DNA from 2 places in the Bradyrhizobium sp. Kon10 genome. Region 2 is predicted to be linked to the other one. Evidence: predicted binding sites of a transcription regulator. Region 2 holds the regulator's gene; the other holds the start of a gene.
The links. Region 2 encodes PhoB, which activates phosphate uptake and scavenging genes when phosphate is short. Its sites were predicted from a motif close to TGTCATNNANCTGTCAT; they were not measured.
Positions count from the first base shown of each region.

Region 1 (7,392 bases), on a different contig from region 2:
CGGTCTGCTGGAGGTCTCCTGGGCGATCGGGCTCAAATATACCGAGGGTTTCACCAGGCTCATTCCCTCCGTCCTGACGCTCGGGGCCATGACCGGCAGCATCCTGCTGCTCGGCCTTGCGCTGAAATCGCTGCCGATCGGAACCGCCTACGCGGTCTGGACCGGGATTGGCGCGGTCGGCACCGCGACGCTCGGCATCGTCCTGTTCGGCGAGCCGGCAACCGCATTTCGCCTCGCCAGCATCGGACTGATCGTCGCCGGGATTGTCGGGCTCAAGCTCGTTACTTGAGGAAAATCTTGACGGCCCACCAGGTCAGCGCCGCGATGATCGCGGAGGCCGGCATCGTGATCACCCAGGCATAGACGATCGAGCTGGCGACGTTCCAGCGCACCGCCGAAAGGCGGCGCGCGGCACCGACGCCGACGATCGCACCGGTGATGGTGTGGGTGGTCGAGACGGGAACTCCGAGGAAGGTGGCTATGAACAGGGTCGCAGCGCCACCGGTCTCGGCGCAAAAGCCTTGCATCGGCGTCAACTTGGTGATGCGCAGGCCCATGGTGCGGACGATGCGCCAGCCGCCCATCAGCGTCCCCATCGCCATCGCCGCCTGGCACGACAACACCACCCAGAACGGCACGTAGAATTCGCCGCCGAGCTGGCCCTGCGAGTAAAGCAGCACGGCGATGATGCCCATGGTCTTCTGCGCGTCATTGCCGCCATGGCCGAGCGAATAGAGCGAGGCGGATGCAAATTGCAGGATGCGAAAGGCCCGGTCCACGGCAAACGGTGTCGAGCGCACCGACGCCCAGGAGACGATCGCGACCAGCACCATCGCCAGCAGGAAGCCCACCAGCGGGGACAGCACGATGGCGATGACCGTCTTGGACAAACCACTCCAGACTGCCGCCGAGAGCCCGGCCTTGGCGACGCCTCCGCCGAACAGGCCGCCGATCAAGGCGTGCGACGAGGACGATGGAATGCCGAGCGCCCAGGTGACGATGTTCCAGACGATGGCGCCGACCAGGGCGGCGAAGATCACCTGCGCATCGACGATTGCGGGATCGATGATGCCGGTGCCGATGGTCTGGGCGACGTGCAGGCCGAACACCATGAAGGCGACGAAATTGAAGAAGGCGGCCCAGAACACCGCGTATTGCGGCCGCAGCACGCGGGTCGAGACGATGGTCGCGATCGAATTGGCGGCGTCGTGCAGGCCGTTCAGGAAATCGAACAGCAGCGCGACAGCAATCAGTCCGAGCAGGACGGGAAGACCCAACGCAGCATCCACGGCGCGGCCCCTGCGCTAGACTTGTTCAATGACGATGCTGTTGATCTCGTTCGCCACGTCATCGAAGCGATCGGCGACCTTTTCGAGATGGTCGTAAATCTCCGCCCCCACGATGAAGTACATCGCACTGCCGTCGCGATGCTTGAGGAACAGCTCCTTCAGGCCGATGTCGTGGAGGTCGTCGACCCGGCCCTCCAGCTTGCCCAGTTCCTCCGTGATCGCCGTCAGCATGGCGACGTTCTGGCCGATCGCCTGCATCAGCGGCAGCGCGCGCCCGACCAGGTTGGCGCATTCGATCAAGAGCCCGCCGATCTCGCGCATCGGCGGTTCGAAGGTGCGGACCTCGAACAGCATCACGGCCTTGGCCGTCTGCTGCATCTGGTCGATGGCGTCGTCCATCGACGTGATCAGGTTCTTGATATCGCCACGGTCGAACGGCGTGATGAAGGTGCGGCGTACCGCGGTCAGCACCTCACGGGTGATGTTGTCGGCATCGTTCTCGAACTGGTTGACGCGCTGGCAATAGACCGGCGTCTCCTCGCCGCCGTTCAACATGCCCTGGAGCGCGATGGAGCCCTGGATCACGGTCTGGGCGTGGCGGTCGAACAGGTCGAAGAACCGTTCTTCCTTGGGCAGGAAAGCGCGAAACCATCGCATCATGGGGATAGGCTACCGGTTGAAAATGGTACGACCCGATCAGGCCGTCATTAAACCGTCATAGACCATTTTCGATCCGCGCGCGTGCCACCTCACGCCCGCGGAGCCGGATCATCCACCGCTTTCGATCAGCAGATAAACTGACGTGATATCAAAGATTTAGAGCGATCGCCGGAAGTAATGCGCGATTTCCCCGACCACGCCGCGGCGGAAGGTGAGCACGCAGATCACGAAGATCGAGCCCTGGATCACCGTCACCCACTGGCCGAAGCCCGCCAGATATTGCTGCATGGCGATGATCGCGAAGGCGCCGACCACGGGCCCGAAGATCGTGCCGAGACCGCCGACCAGCGTCATCAGCACGACTTCGCCCGACATCGACCAGTGCACGTCGGTGAGCGAAGCATTCTGCGCCACGAACACTTTCAGCGATCCGGCAAAACCGGCGAGCGTGCCCGAGAGCACGAAAGCCAGGAACTTGTACTGGTCGGTCCGGTAGCCGAGCGAGATCGCGCGCGGTTCGTTCTCGCGGATGGCCTTCAAGACCTCCCCGAACGGCGAATTGATGATGCGGTAGATCAGCAGGAAGCCGCCGAGGAAGCCAACCAGCACGACGTAATAGAGCACGGTCGGCTTGGTCAGATCGAACACGCCGAACAAATGCCCTTGCGGAATGCCCTGGATACCGTCCTCACCATGGGTGAACGGGGTCTGCAAATAGAGGAAATACAGAAGCTGCGACAGCGCCAGCGTGATCATCGAGAAATAGATGCCCTGGCGGCGGATCGAGATGTAGCCGGTCACGATCGACAGCACGAAGGCTCCGGCGACACCGACGAGGATGCCGAGCTCCGGCGGCAGGCCCCACACCTTGAGCGCGTGCGCGGAGCAATAGCCGGCAGTGCCCAGGAACATCGCGTGGCCGAACGACAGCAGGCCGCCATAGCCGATCAGCAGGTTGAAGGCGCAGGCGAGCAGCGCGAAGCACAGCGCCTGCATCACGAAAAACGGATAGATGCCGCTGAATGGCACCGCGGCCAGCAGCAGCGCCATCGCCGCGAACACGATCATCTCGTCGCGCATCGCGCGCGGGGTCACCGGCAGCGTGTCGTCCGTCAAGGCTGTCATGTCAGGCCGCCCTTCCCGTCAATCCGGTTGGCTTCACCAAGAGCACCAGCACCATCAGCACGAACACGACGGTGTTGGAGGCCTCGGGATAAAAATACTTGGTCAGACCCTCGATCACGCCGAGCGCAAAGCCGGTGATGATCGATCCCATGATCGATCCCATGCCGCCGATCACAACGACCGCGAACACGACGATGATGAGGTCTGCGCCCATCAGCGGCCGCACCTGGTTGATCGGCGCCGAGAGCACGCCGGCGAGCGCGGCAAGCCCGACGCCGAGGCCGTAAGTCAGCGTGATCATCCGCGGCACGTTGATGCCGAAGGCGCGCACCAGCGTCGGATTTTCGGTCGCGGCGCGCAGATAGGCGCCGAGCCGCGTCTTCTCGATCAGGAACCAGGTGGCCACACAGACGACCAGGGAGAAAATGACGACCCAGGCGCGATAGATCGGCAGGAACATGAAGCCGAGATTGATGCCGCCCTTGAGCTGATCCGGAATGGCGTAAGGCAGGCCGGACGAACCGAAATAGTTCTGGAACACGCCCTGAACGATCAGCGCGATGCCGAAGGTCAGCAGCAGCCCGTAAAGGTGATCGAGCCCGGTCAGCCATTGCAGCATGGTCCGCTCCAGGATCATGCCGAAGATGCCGACCACGATCGGCGCGATCAACAGGGCCCACCAGTAATTCAGACCCGCGAGGTCCAGCAGGAAATAGGCGCAGAACGCACCCATCATGTAGAGCGCGCCGTGGGCGAAATTGATGATGTTGAGCATGCCGAAGATCACGGCGAGCCCGAGACTGAGCAGCGCGTAGAACGAGCCGTTGATCAGTCCCACCAGTAGCTGTGCATAGAGAGCCTGCATCGATCCCGCACCCAGTCCCTTCGGCGTTCCTCTGAAAGTCGCCCGCAGACCTGACGGCCTGCGGGCGGTCGTCTTATTTCTTCAAAAGCGCACATTTGCTTTCGGACAGCGGCGTGAAGGCCTGGTCGCCCGGCACCGTGCCGACCAGCTTGTAGAAGTCCCACGGTCCCTTGGACTCGGAGGGCTTCTTCACCTCGAACAAATAGGCACTGTGAATGGTGCGGCCGTTGGGCTGGATCTCGCCCTTACCGAACAGATCGTCCTCGGTCGGCATCGACTTCATCTTGTCAACCACCTTGATGCCGTCATGCGGATTACCGCCGAGCGCGTCCAGCGCCTTGAGATAGTGGCGCACGCCTGCATAGACGCCCGCCTGCACCATGGTCGGCGGCGCGTTGTTCTTCATCTTCGCGGAGAAGCGCTTCGAAAACGCCCGGGTCTGGTCGTTCATGTCCCAGTAAAAGGTCTCGGTGAAGTTGAGACCCTGCGCGGTCTCAAGACCGATCGCCTTGACGTCGGTGAGGAACAGCAGCAGCGCCGCGAGCTTCTGACCGCCCTTGACGATGCCGAATTCGGCCGCCTGCTTGATCGTGTTGGTGGTGTCACCGCCGGCATTGGCAAGGCCGATGATCTTGGCCTTGGAGGCCTGCGCCTGCAGCAGGAAGGAGGAGAAGTCCGGCGTATTAAGCGGATGCTTGACGCCACCGACCACCTTGCCGCCATTGGCGATGATGACCGCCGTGGTGTCACGCTCCAGCGCGGCGCCGAAGGCATAGTCCGCGGTCAGGAAGAACCAGGTGTCGCCGCCGGCCTTCACCAGCGCCTGACCCGTCGTGTGGGCCAGCATGTAGGTGTCATAGGTCCAGTGCACGGTATTGGGCGAGCACTGCGCGTTGGTGAGGTCCGAGGTCGCCGCACCCGAATTGATGTAGACGCCGTTCTTTTCCTTGACGACGTTGTTCACGGCGAGCGCGACGCCGGAGTTCGGCACGTCGACGATGGCGTCGACCTTGTCGACGTCGAACCATTGCCGAGCGATCGCGGTGCCGATGTCCGGCTTGTTCTGGTGATCGCCCGAGATGACATCGATCTTCCAGCCCTTCGCGGCCAAGCCCGAATCCTCGACAGCCATCTGGGCCGCAAGCGTGGAGCCCGGACCGCCGAGGTCGGCGTAGAGACCGGACTGATCGGACAGCGCGCCGATCTTGACGGTCTTGTCCTGCGCGAAGGCAGCGCCTGCCGCAGTCAACGTCAATGCCGTACCGAGCAGAAACGACGCAATCGACTTTGTCTTCATGCTACTTTCCTTGTGAATCTTCTTTAGCCGTTCGACTTTGTGCCGCACTAGACGCCGAGATAGGTGTGGAGCTTGTCCATGTTGGCGGCGAGCTCCGAATTGGCAAATCCGTCAATGATCTTGCCGTGCTCGACAACGTAATAACGGTCGGCGACAGTGGATGCGAACCGGAAATTCTGCTCGACCAGAAGAATGGTAAAGCCCTCCTTCTTGAGCCGCGCGATGGTGTGGCCGATCTGCTGGATGATGACGGGCGCCAGGCCTTCGGTCGGCTCGTCCAGCATCAGGAAGCTTGCGCCGGTGCGCAGGATGCGCGCGATCGCGAGCATCTGCTGCTCACCGCCGGACAGCTTGGTGCCCTGGCTGTTGAGACGCTCCTTCAGGTTCGGAAACAGGTCGAAGATCTGTTCGAGCGGCAATCCGCCGGCGCGCACCACCGGCGGCAGCAGCAGGTTCTCCCGCACGTCGAGGCTGGAGAAGATTCCCCGCTCCTCCGGACAGAACGCGATGCCCATGCGCGCGATCTTGTCGGAGGTCGCACGGATGATGTCCTGGTTGTTGAATCTGATCGAGCCGGTGCGCTTGCCGATGATGCCCATGATCGACTTCAGCGTGGTCGTCTTGCCGGCGCCATTGCGCCCCAGCAGCGTGACGACCTCGCCCGCATTCACGTCGAAATCGATCCCGTGCAGGATGTGGGACTCGCCGTACCAGGCTTCCAGGTTGCGCACGGCGAGGATGTTGCCGCCTGTCGCAGCCTTCGCCGGAGCGTCGGCAATCGCAGTATCAGGCATGACCGGCTCCCAGATAGGCTTCCTTGACGCGCTCGTCCTTGGTGAGTTCGCTGTAATGGCCTTGCGCCAGCACCTGCCCGCGCGTCAGCACGGTGATGATGTCGGAGAGATTGGCCACCACGCTCAAATTATGCTCGACCATCAGGATGGTGTATTTCGCCGAGATGCGCTTGATCAGCGCGGCGATCTTGTCGATGTCCTCATGGCCCATGCCGGCCATCGGCTCGTCCAGGAGCATCATCTCGGGATCGAGCGCGAGCGTGGTTGCGATCTCGAGCGCGCGCTTGCGCCCGTAGGGCATCTCGACCGCCGGGGTGTTGGCGAACTCGCTGAGGCCCACATCGTTCAACAATTCACGCGCGCGGTCGTTGAACTGATTCAGCACCGACTTGGAGCGCCAGAAATCAAACGAGCTGCCGTGCTGGCGCTGAAGCGCGACGCGGACGTTCTCCAGCGCCGTGAGATGCGGAAACACCGCCGAGATCTGGAACGAACGCACCAACCCCAGGCGCGCCACGTCAGCGGGCGCCATCGCGGTGATGTCCTGTCCCTTGTACAGGATTTTTCCGGCAGACGGTTTGAGGAACTTGGTCAGAAGATTGAAGCACGTCGTCTTGCCGGCCCCGTTCGGCCCGATCAACGCGTGGATACTCCCACGGCGAACCTTGAGCGCAACGTCGCGGACGGCAAAGAAGCCCGCGAACTCCTTGGTCAAGCCTTCCGTTTCGAGAATGAACTCATCGGCCAAACAAATTTCCCCCTGCCCGCGCAACGCGCCTGGCTATCCTTGTTTCCTTCGGCTTTCCGGAGGCCTTGGAGCCTTCCCGGAACGCCGCCTCCGCGCGCGGAATATGCCGGAGGTGACGGGGGTTAGGCAAGGCGGAAAGCTGAGCAGGTCAGGCCTCCGGCCGGGAGACTTATGCTCCCTTAGTCGGAGGTGTTTTGATGTCGCGCCTGCCCGGCCTCCCGGTTCGCAAGGCACCGGTCATCAACCGTCGATAACGGTGTTTGCTCCCGCGCGCCAGCCTTCATCGAAAATTTCGCGCGCGCCGCATCGGTCGCGTTCTCCAGCCGGTCGCGGCGCCGTCACCGATCGAGCTGTACTAGCTCTTGCGCGCTTTGACGCCGACTTCCTTGTCGTAAATATCCGGCTTGAAGCCGACCAGGAGCTTGCCGCCGATTTCGAGCACAGGTCGCTTGATCATCGATGGTTGCGCTAGCATCAACGCCAGCGCCTTCTTCTCGGTCAGGCCTTCCTTGTCCGCATCGGGCAGCTTCTTGAAGGTGGTGCCGGCGCGATTGAGCAGCGTCTCCCAGCCGAGCTTCTCGCTCCATTGCTTGAGCTTGTCCTTCTCCACGCCC
Region 1 is NZ_JBVVOZ010000010.1:214,468-221,859, reverse strand. Features, by position in the region: gene sugE (quaternary ammonium compound efflux SMR transporter SugE) at 1-289, shown strand, start outside; gene AC0L2O_RS16940 (anion permease) at 282-1,289, opposite strand; gene AC0L2O_RS16935 (DUF47 domain-containing protein) at 1,305-1,949, opposite strand; gene AC0L2O_RS16930 (branched-chain amino acid ABC transporter permease) at 2,106-3,074, opposite strand; gene AC0L2O_RS16925 (branched-chain amino acid ABC transporter permease) at 3,076-3,939, opposite strand; gene AC0L2O_RS16920 (ABC transporter substrate-binding protein) at 4,013-5,236, opposite strand; gene AC0L2O_RS16915 (ABC transporter ATP-binding protein) at 5,284-6,030, opposite strand; gene AC0L2O_RS16910 (ABC transporter ATP-binding protein) at 6,023-6,778, opposite strand; gene AC0L2O_RS16905 (ArsC family reductase) at 7,134-7,392, opposite strand, start outside.
Region 1: AC0L2O_RS16935 (DUF47 domain-containing protein) is a predicted target of PhoB. The motif match lies at 1,992-2,008, and genes of this name have one in related genera.

Region 2 (7,392 bases):
GCGTCTTGCCTTCGAGCGGCTTGACCGGCTGATGCGCCTTCTGCTTCGCCTTCATGGCGGACGAGGCAGCGAGCATGCTCTCGAGCTCCGACAGCGGCAGCTCGTTGATGTCGAGGAAGTGCTTTGGTGTCTTGCTCATCAGCTTGCCGCCCGCTTGGTCTGGCCTGCCGAAATCGCGGTGCAGGCGCGCTCGAGCCGGGCGACGCCGTCCTCGATCTCCGCCTCGGTGACGACCAACGGCGGCAGGAAGCGCACGACATTGTCGCCGGCGCCGACGGTGAGCAGCTTTTCGTCGCGCAGCGCGGCGACGAGATCGGCGGAGGGCACCACGGCCTTGATGCCGATCAGAAGACCCTCGCCGCGGAGTTCGCTGACAACGTCGGGATGGCGATCGATCACGGAGGCGAGCTTCTGCTTGAGCAGCAGCGACATCTTCTGCACATGGTCGAAGAAGCCGGGCTTGAGCATGACGTCGAGCACCGCATTGGCCGCCGAGATTGCAAGCGGATTGCCGCCGAAGGTCGAACCGTGCGAACCGGGCGTCATGCCGGAGGCCGCTTCCGCGGTGGCAAGGCAGGCGCCGATCGGAAAGCCGCCGCCGAGCGCCTTGGCCAGCGACATCACGTCCGGCGTGATGCCGAAACGTCGATGCGCAAACAGGTCGCCGGTGCGGCCCATGCCGGTCTGCACCTCGTCGAACGCCAGCAACAGGCCGCGTTCGTCGCAAAGCTGGCGCAATGCGCGATAGAACGCCGGGGGCGCCGAACGCACGCCACCCTCGCCTTGAATTGGCTCGATCAGAATGCCCGCGGTCTGCGGCCCGATCGCCTTCTTCACTGCGTCGAGGTCGCCAAAAGCGACCTGGTCGAAACCGTCCATCGGCGGACCGAAACCTTCGAGATATTTTGCCGAGCCCGTCGCAGCCAGCGTTGCGAGCGTGCGGCCGTGAAAGGCGCCCTCGAACGTGATCATGCGATAGCGATCGGGGTGACCTTTCACGGCTTGATAGCGGCGCACGACCTTGATCACGCATTCCAGCGCTTCGGCGCCGGAATTGCAGAAGAACACGAAGTCCGCAAAGCTCTCACTGCAAAGGCGGGCCGCGAGCTTCTCGCCGTCCGGGCTCTGGAACAGGTTCGACATGTGCCAGAGCTTTGTGGCCTGCTCCTGCAATGCCTTCACCAGCGCGGGATGGGCATGGCCGAGCGCATTCACCGCCACGCCCGAGGTGAAATCGAGATAGCGATCACCGTTGGTGGCAATCAGCCAGCAGCCTTCGCCGCGCTCGAAGCCGATCTCGGCCCTGGCGAAAACGGGAAGCAAATGCGGCGCGGCGCTGTTGGTCATGATGGTCTCTTGGATGTTTCAGACGGCCTGAACGCGCCTTGCGCAGCGCATCATTGGTCCGGAAAACGAAACGTGCCGCCTTTTAAGGGCGGCACGTGTCACTATCTTATGCTTGGCATCACGGGTGTCAATGCCGCCGGAGAGCCTCGCGAAAGGCTGAATCCGTAGTCTTGCGGTGCCGAATTTGCGGGTTTTGGCCACGGAACATGTGGAAGCGAGTCGGCAGACTCTTGCGCGTGAGTCACGCCATATTGTAGCGTTTGGCTTGTCAGATACGACATCTCGTGCAGCGGTTCTGATCTCTAAGTCCTCATGTACCGGCGTAAGCGTTCGGGCGTTCTAGGCGCGCCCGACGAGCCTTAAGGGATTCTGACGGCACGGGTTTTTCGAGGCTTAGCATTCGCTGTGTGCCCCAGGATGGCTGGCGCGCGGCGAAGGAAAGGGTGCAATGACGGTTTTGACCTGGTCCGACGATCGCGTCGAACAGCTGAAAAAGCTCTGGGAGGCCGGACTTTCGGCCAGCCAGATCGCGGCCGAGCTCGGCAACGTGACCCGCAATGCCGTGATCGGCAAGGTGCACAGACTCGGCCTGTCCGGCCGCGCCAAGAGCCCGTCTTCAGCTGCTCCACGGCCGCGCAAGGCGCGTCCCGCGCAGCATATGATGCGGGTGACCCGCCCCGTCGCGCGCGGCAACACCGCGCTGGCGCAGGCCTTCGAGGTCGAGATGGAGGCCGAACCGGTCACCTACGACAACGTGGTGCCGATGAGCCAGCGGCTGTCGCTGCTTGAATTGAACGAGGCAACCTGCCACTGGCCGGTCGGCGATCCCTCGAGCGCGGATTTCTTCTTCTGCGGCGGCAGGGCGCTCTCGGGCCTGCCCTATTGCGCCCAGCACTCGCGCGTCGCCTACCAGCCAGCATCGGATCGCCGCCGTGCGCCGGTGAAGCCGTCGCGGTAAGGTCGTTCTGAGAGTCGTCACGCGACGGCGGCTCAACAAACTCGATGTCGTCCCGGACAAGTGCGCCTCAAGCGCGCGTAGATCCGGGACCCATAACCCACCGCAAGATGTGGTTACGGGGACTCGGAGTTAGCTTTTCGAGCAACAAGCACGCCCCTGTTGGTTATGGGGCCCGGATCTGCGCTTACGCTTGACCGGGACGACACTGAGTGTGTCGCCAAAACTTTGCAAACCCTACGCCTGCTCCGCCTTCGCAAAGCGATCATCCAGCGCATAGCCGGCGCCGCGCACGGTGCGGATCGGGTCCTGCTCGCGGCCGAGATTGAGCAGCTTGCGCAGGCGGCCGATATGGACGTCCACGGTGCGCTCGTCGATATAGATGTCGCGGCCCCAGACGCTGTCGAGCAGCTGCTCGCGCGAGAATACGCGGCCGGGATGCTCCAGGAAAAACTCCAACAGGCGATATTCGGTCGGGCCGAGATCGATCGGCCGGCCCGAGCGCGCCACACGCCGTTTGTCACGGTCGAGCTCGATGTCGCCAAAGGCGAGCACGGTGGCGAGCCGCTCGGGGCTTGCACGCCTGAGCAGGCCCTTCACGCGGGCCAACAGCTCGGGCACCGAAAACGGCTTGACGATGTAGTCGTCGGCGCCGGTCGCCAATCCCCGCACCCGCTCGCTCTCCTCGCCGCGCGCGGTGAGCATGATGATCGGCAACTGCTTGGTGTCGGATCGCGCCCGCAGCCGACGGCACAGTTCGATGCCGGAGAGGCCGGGCAGCATCCAGTCGAGCACGATCAGATCGGGAAGATGCTCCTTGAGACGGGTATCGGCGTCGTCGCCGCGCATCACCGTCTCGACGTCATAGCCGTCGCCTTCGAGGTTGTAGCGGAGAAGCTCGGTCAGAGCTTCCTCGTCCTCAACCACCATAATGCGTGCGCCCATGGTGCCGTCGCTCCTTGATGATTCAAATATTCGGGAGGGTCGTGGCGAAGGTTGTCATGTCGCCCTTCGGCCGCTTGTCGGTCATGGCCTGACCTTCGATCATGTAGAACACGGTCTCGGCGACGTTGGTGGCGTGATCGCCGATCCGCTCGATGTTCTTGGCGCAGAACATCAGGTGGATGCAGAACGAAATGTTGCGCGGATCTTCCATCATGTAGGTGAGGAGCTCGCGGAACAGCGAAGTGCAGATGGCGTCGACTTCCTCGTCACCCTTCCACACCGCCATGGCCGCCGGCAGATCGTGCGCGGCATAGGCGTCGAGCACCGACTTGACCTGTTGCTGCACGAGATCGGTCATGTGCTCGAGGCCGCGGAACAGCTTGAGCGGATGGAAATCGGTCTCCAGCGCCGCGACGCGCTTGCCCATGTTCTTGGCGAGGTCGCCGATGCGCTCGAGATCGGTCGCAACGCGCATGGCGCCGACGATCTCGCGCAGGTCGACCGCCATCGGCTGGCGGCGGGCGATCGTGAGCACCGCGCGCTCCTCGATGCGTCTCTGGAGCGTATCGAGCTCAGCGTCGGTGGTGACGACGCGCTGGCCGAGCGCGACGTCGCGGCGGATCAGGGCGTCGACGGAATCGACGATCATGCGCTCGGCGATCCCGCCCATTTCGGCGACCAGGCGCGTGAGCTCCTGGAGATCGGTGTCGAAAGCCTTTGCGGTATGTTCAGAACCCATGTCCCGTCTCCTCAGCCGAACCGGCCGGTGATATAATCCTGCGTGCGCCGATCGGTCGGCGACGTGAAGATCTTGCTGGTGTCGTCGAATTCGATCAGCTCGCCGAGATACATGAAGGCGGTCTTGTCGGAGACGCGGGCCGCCTGCTGCATGTTGTGGGTGACGATCGCAATCGTGTAGCTCTCGGCTAATTCCTGGATCAGCTCCTCGACCTTGGCGGTCGAGATCGGGTCGAGCGCCGAGCAGGGCTCGTCGAACAGGATCACCTCGGGTCGCACCGCGACCGTACGGGCGATGCAGAGGCGCTGCTGCTGGCCGCCGGAGAGCGAGAGGCCGGAGGCGTTGAGCTTGTCCTTGACCTCGTTCCACAACGCGCCGCCACGCAGCGCCTTCTCGACGCGGTCGTCCATCTCCGATTTCGATATCTTCTCGTAAAGGCGGATGCCGAAAGCGATGTTCTCGTAGATCGTCATCGGGAACGGCGTCGGCTTCTGGAACACCATGCCGACGCGGGCACGCAGCAGATTGAGGTCGAGCTTGGCATCGAGGATGTTGGTCTGGTCCAGCATGAGTTGACCGGTGGCGCGCTGGCCCGGATAGAGATCGTACATCCGGTTGAAGATGCGCAGCAGGGTCGACTTGCCGCAGCCCGACGGGCCGATGAACGCGGTGACGCGGTTGGCACCGAGCGTCAGGTTGATGTTCTTCAGCGCGTGGTGCTCGCCATAGTAGAAGTTCAGGTTGCGCACGGTCACCTTGGGGGGCGCCTCGGGCAGCACCGGCGCGTGCGGCAGTCCACCGGCCGCGCTCATCGATACGGACAGATCACTCATGTTGCGGTCCTCTCGGCGCCAAGAATGCGCGCGCCAATATTCAGGGCAAGAACGGTCAGGGTGATGAGCAGCGCGCCGCTCCAGGCCAGCTGCTTCCAGTAGGCATAGGGGCTCTGCACGAAGTTGTTGATGGTGACCGGCAGGTTCGCCATGGTCTTGTTCAGGCCCAGGCTGAAGAACTGGTTCGACAACGCGGTGAACAGCAGCGGCGCGGTTTCGCCGGCAACACGCGCGGTGGCGAGCAGCACGCCGGTGATGAGACCGGAACGGGCAGAACGATAGGCAATCCGCTTGATCACCAGCGAGCGCGGCAGGCCGAGCGCGGAGGCTGCCTCACGCAGCGCATTCGGCACCAGGAGCAGCATGTCCTCGGTCGTGCGCAGCACCACCGGGATCACGATCACGGCGAGCGCCAGCGCACCCGCGATTGCCGAGAAGCCGCGCATCGGCACCACCACTGCGCCGTAGATGAACAGGCCGATGATGATCGAGGGCGCCGAGAGCAGGATATCGTTGATGAAGCGGATGACCGAGGTCAGCCGGTCGTTGCGGCCGTACTCGGCGAGATAGGTGCCGGCGAACATGCCGAGCGGCGCGCCGATGCCGACGCCGATCACGGTCATGATCAGCGAGCCGACGATGGCGTTGAGCAGGCCGCCCTCGTTCGATCCGGGTGGCGGCGTATTCTCGGTGAAGAGCTGGAAATTGAGTCCGGCGAGGCCATTGTAGAGCAGCGTGATCAGGATCAGCGCAAGCCAAGTGACGCCGAACGCGGTTGCGGCGATGCAGAGCCCGCGGATGACGATGTCCTTGCGGCGGCGGCGGGAATAGATCGGGTTCATGGCTTCAGTTCCCCGCCCTCTTTTCCAGCCGCATCAGCATCAGCCGCGCCGCCGCGAGCACGAAGAACGTCAGCACGAATAGCAGCAGGCCGAGCAGGATCAGGCCGGACTGGTGCAGGCCGTCGCTCTCGGCGAATTCGGATGCGATCGCCGCCGAGATCGTGGTGCCCGGCGCGAAGATCGAGGGCGAGATGCGGAACGAGTTGCCGATGATGAAGGTCACCGCCATGGTCTCGCCGAGCGCGCGGCCGAGCGCCAGCATGACGCCGCCGATCACGCCGACCCGGGTGTAGGGGATCACCACGCTGCGGACGACTTCCCAGGTGGTGCAGCCGACGCCGTAGGCGGCCTCTTTCAGCACCGGCGGCACGGTCTTGAACACGTCGACCGAGATCGACGTGATGAAGGGCAGCACCATGATGGCGAGGATCAGCGCGGCGTTGAACAGGCTGAGATAGGACGGCGGGCCGGCGAAGATCGCGCCGAGCACGGGGACGCCGTCGAAGATCTTGATCATGAACGGCTGGAACGTGTTGGCCAGGAACGGGCCCAGCACGAAGAAACCCCACATGCCGTAGATGATCGAGGGAATGCCGGCGAGCAGCTCGATCGCCATGCCGATCGGGCGGCGCAGCCATTGCGGGCAGAGCTCGGTCAGGAAGATCGCAATGCCGAGGCCAACGGGAATGGCGATCAGCATCGCGATGAAGGAGGTGACCAGGGTACCGTACATCGGCCCGAGCGCGCCGAGCACGGGCGGATCGGCCGACGGCGCCCAGCGCTGCGTCCACAGGAACGCGAAGCCGTATTCCTTGATCGCCGGGAAGGCGCCGACAATCAGCGACAGGATGATGCCGCCGAGGATCAGAAGCACCGAGATCGCGCTCAGCCGCGTGATCCAGTAGAACGTGACATCGCCGAGCTTGAACGCGCTCAACGCCTTGGCGCGGTCATAAGGTCCGGCGTGGTCGACGATATCGCTCTGAACGGCCATCTCTGCCACGCCGATCCCCTGTACCAGATGATATACGCTTGTTGTCGCTCTTGCGCCCCGGATGCAGCGCGACGCTGATCCGGGGCCGAAGTCGTGTGGTCCGCAGTGCTACCTTCAGGTCGCACCGCGCTCGGAGAGAAGAGCTCAGCTCTTGATCTCGGCAGCCCAGGTCTTCTCGATCAGCTGGACGACGCTGTCGGGCATCGGGATGTAGTCGAGCTCCTCAGCCGCCTTGTCGCCGTTCTTGAAGGCCCAGCGGAAGAACTTGATGGCTTCCTGGGAGGCCGCCTTGTCGGTCGCGTCCTTGTGCATCAGGATGAAGGTCGCCGCCGTGATCGGCCAGGACTTGTCGCCGGGCTGGTCGGTGAGGATAACGTAGTAGCCCGGAGCCTTGGCCCAGTCGGCGTTGGAAGCGGCGGCCTGGAAGGCTTCGACCGTCGGCTGCACCGTCTTGCCGGCCTTGTTGACGAGGCCGGTATAGGTCAGCTTGTTCTGCTTGGCATAGGCGTACTCGACATAGCCGATCGAGTTCTTGGTCTGGCTGATGTTGCCGGAAACGCCTTCGTTGCCCTTGGCGCCGACGCCGACCGGCCACTCGACCGCCGTGCCTTCGCCGACCTTGCTCTTCCAGTCGGCGCTGGCCTTGGAGAGATAGTTGGTGAAGTTGAAGGTGGTGCCCGAACCGTCGGAGCGGCGGACCACGGTGATCGCGTCGGACGGCAGCTTGACGTTCGGAT
Region 2 is NZ_JBVVOZ010000002.1:400,194-407,585, reverse strand. Features, by position in the region: gene argF (ornithine carbamoyltransferase) at 1-139, opposite strand, end outside; gene AC0L2O_RS04885 (acetylornithine transaminase) at 139-1,347, opposite strand; gene AC0L2O_RS04880 (GcrA family cell cycle regulator) at 1,796-2,305, shown strand; gene phoB (phosphate regulon transcriptional regulator PhoB) at 2,540-3,247, opposite strand; gene phoU (phosphate signaling complex protein PhoU) at 3,270-3,986, opposite strand; gene pstB (phosphate ABC transporter ATP-binding protein PstB) at 3,998-4,819, opposite strand; gene pstA (phosphate ABC transporter permease PstA) at 4,816-5,661, opposite strand; gene pstC (phosphate ABC transporter permease subunit PstC) at 5,666-6,655, opposite strand; gene pstS (phosphate ABC transporter substrate-binding protein PstS) at 6,800-7,392, opposite strand, start outside.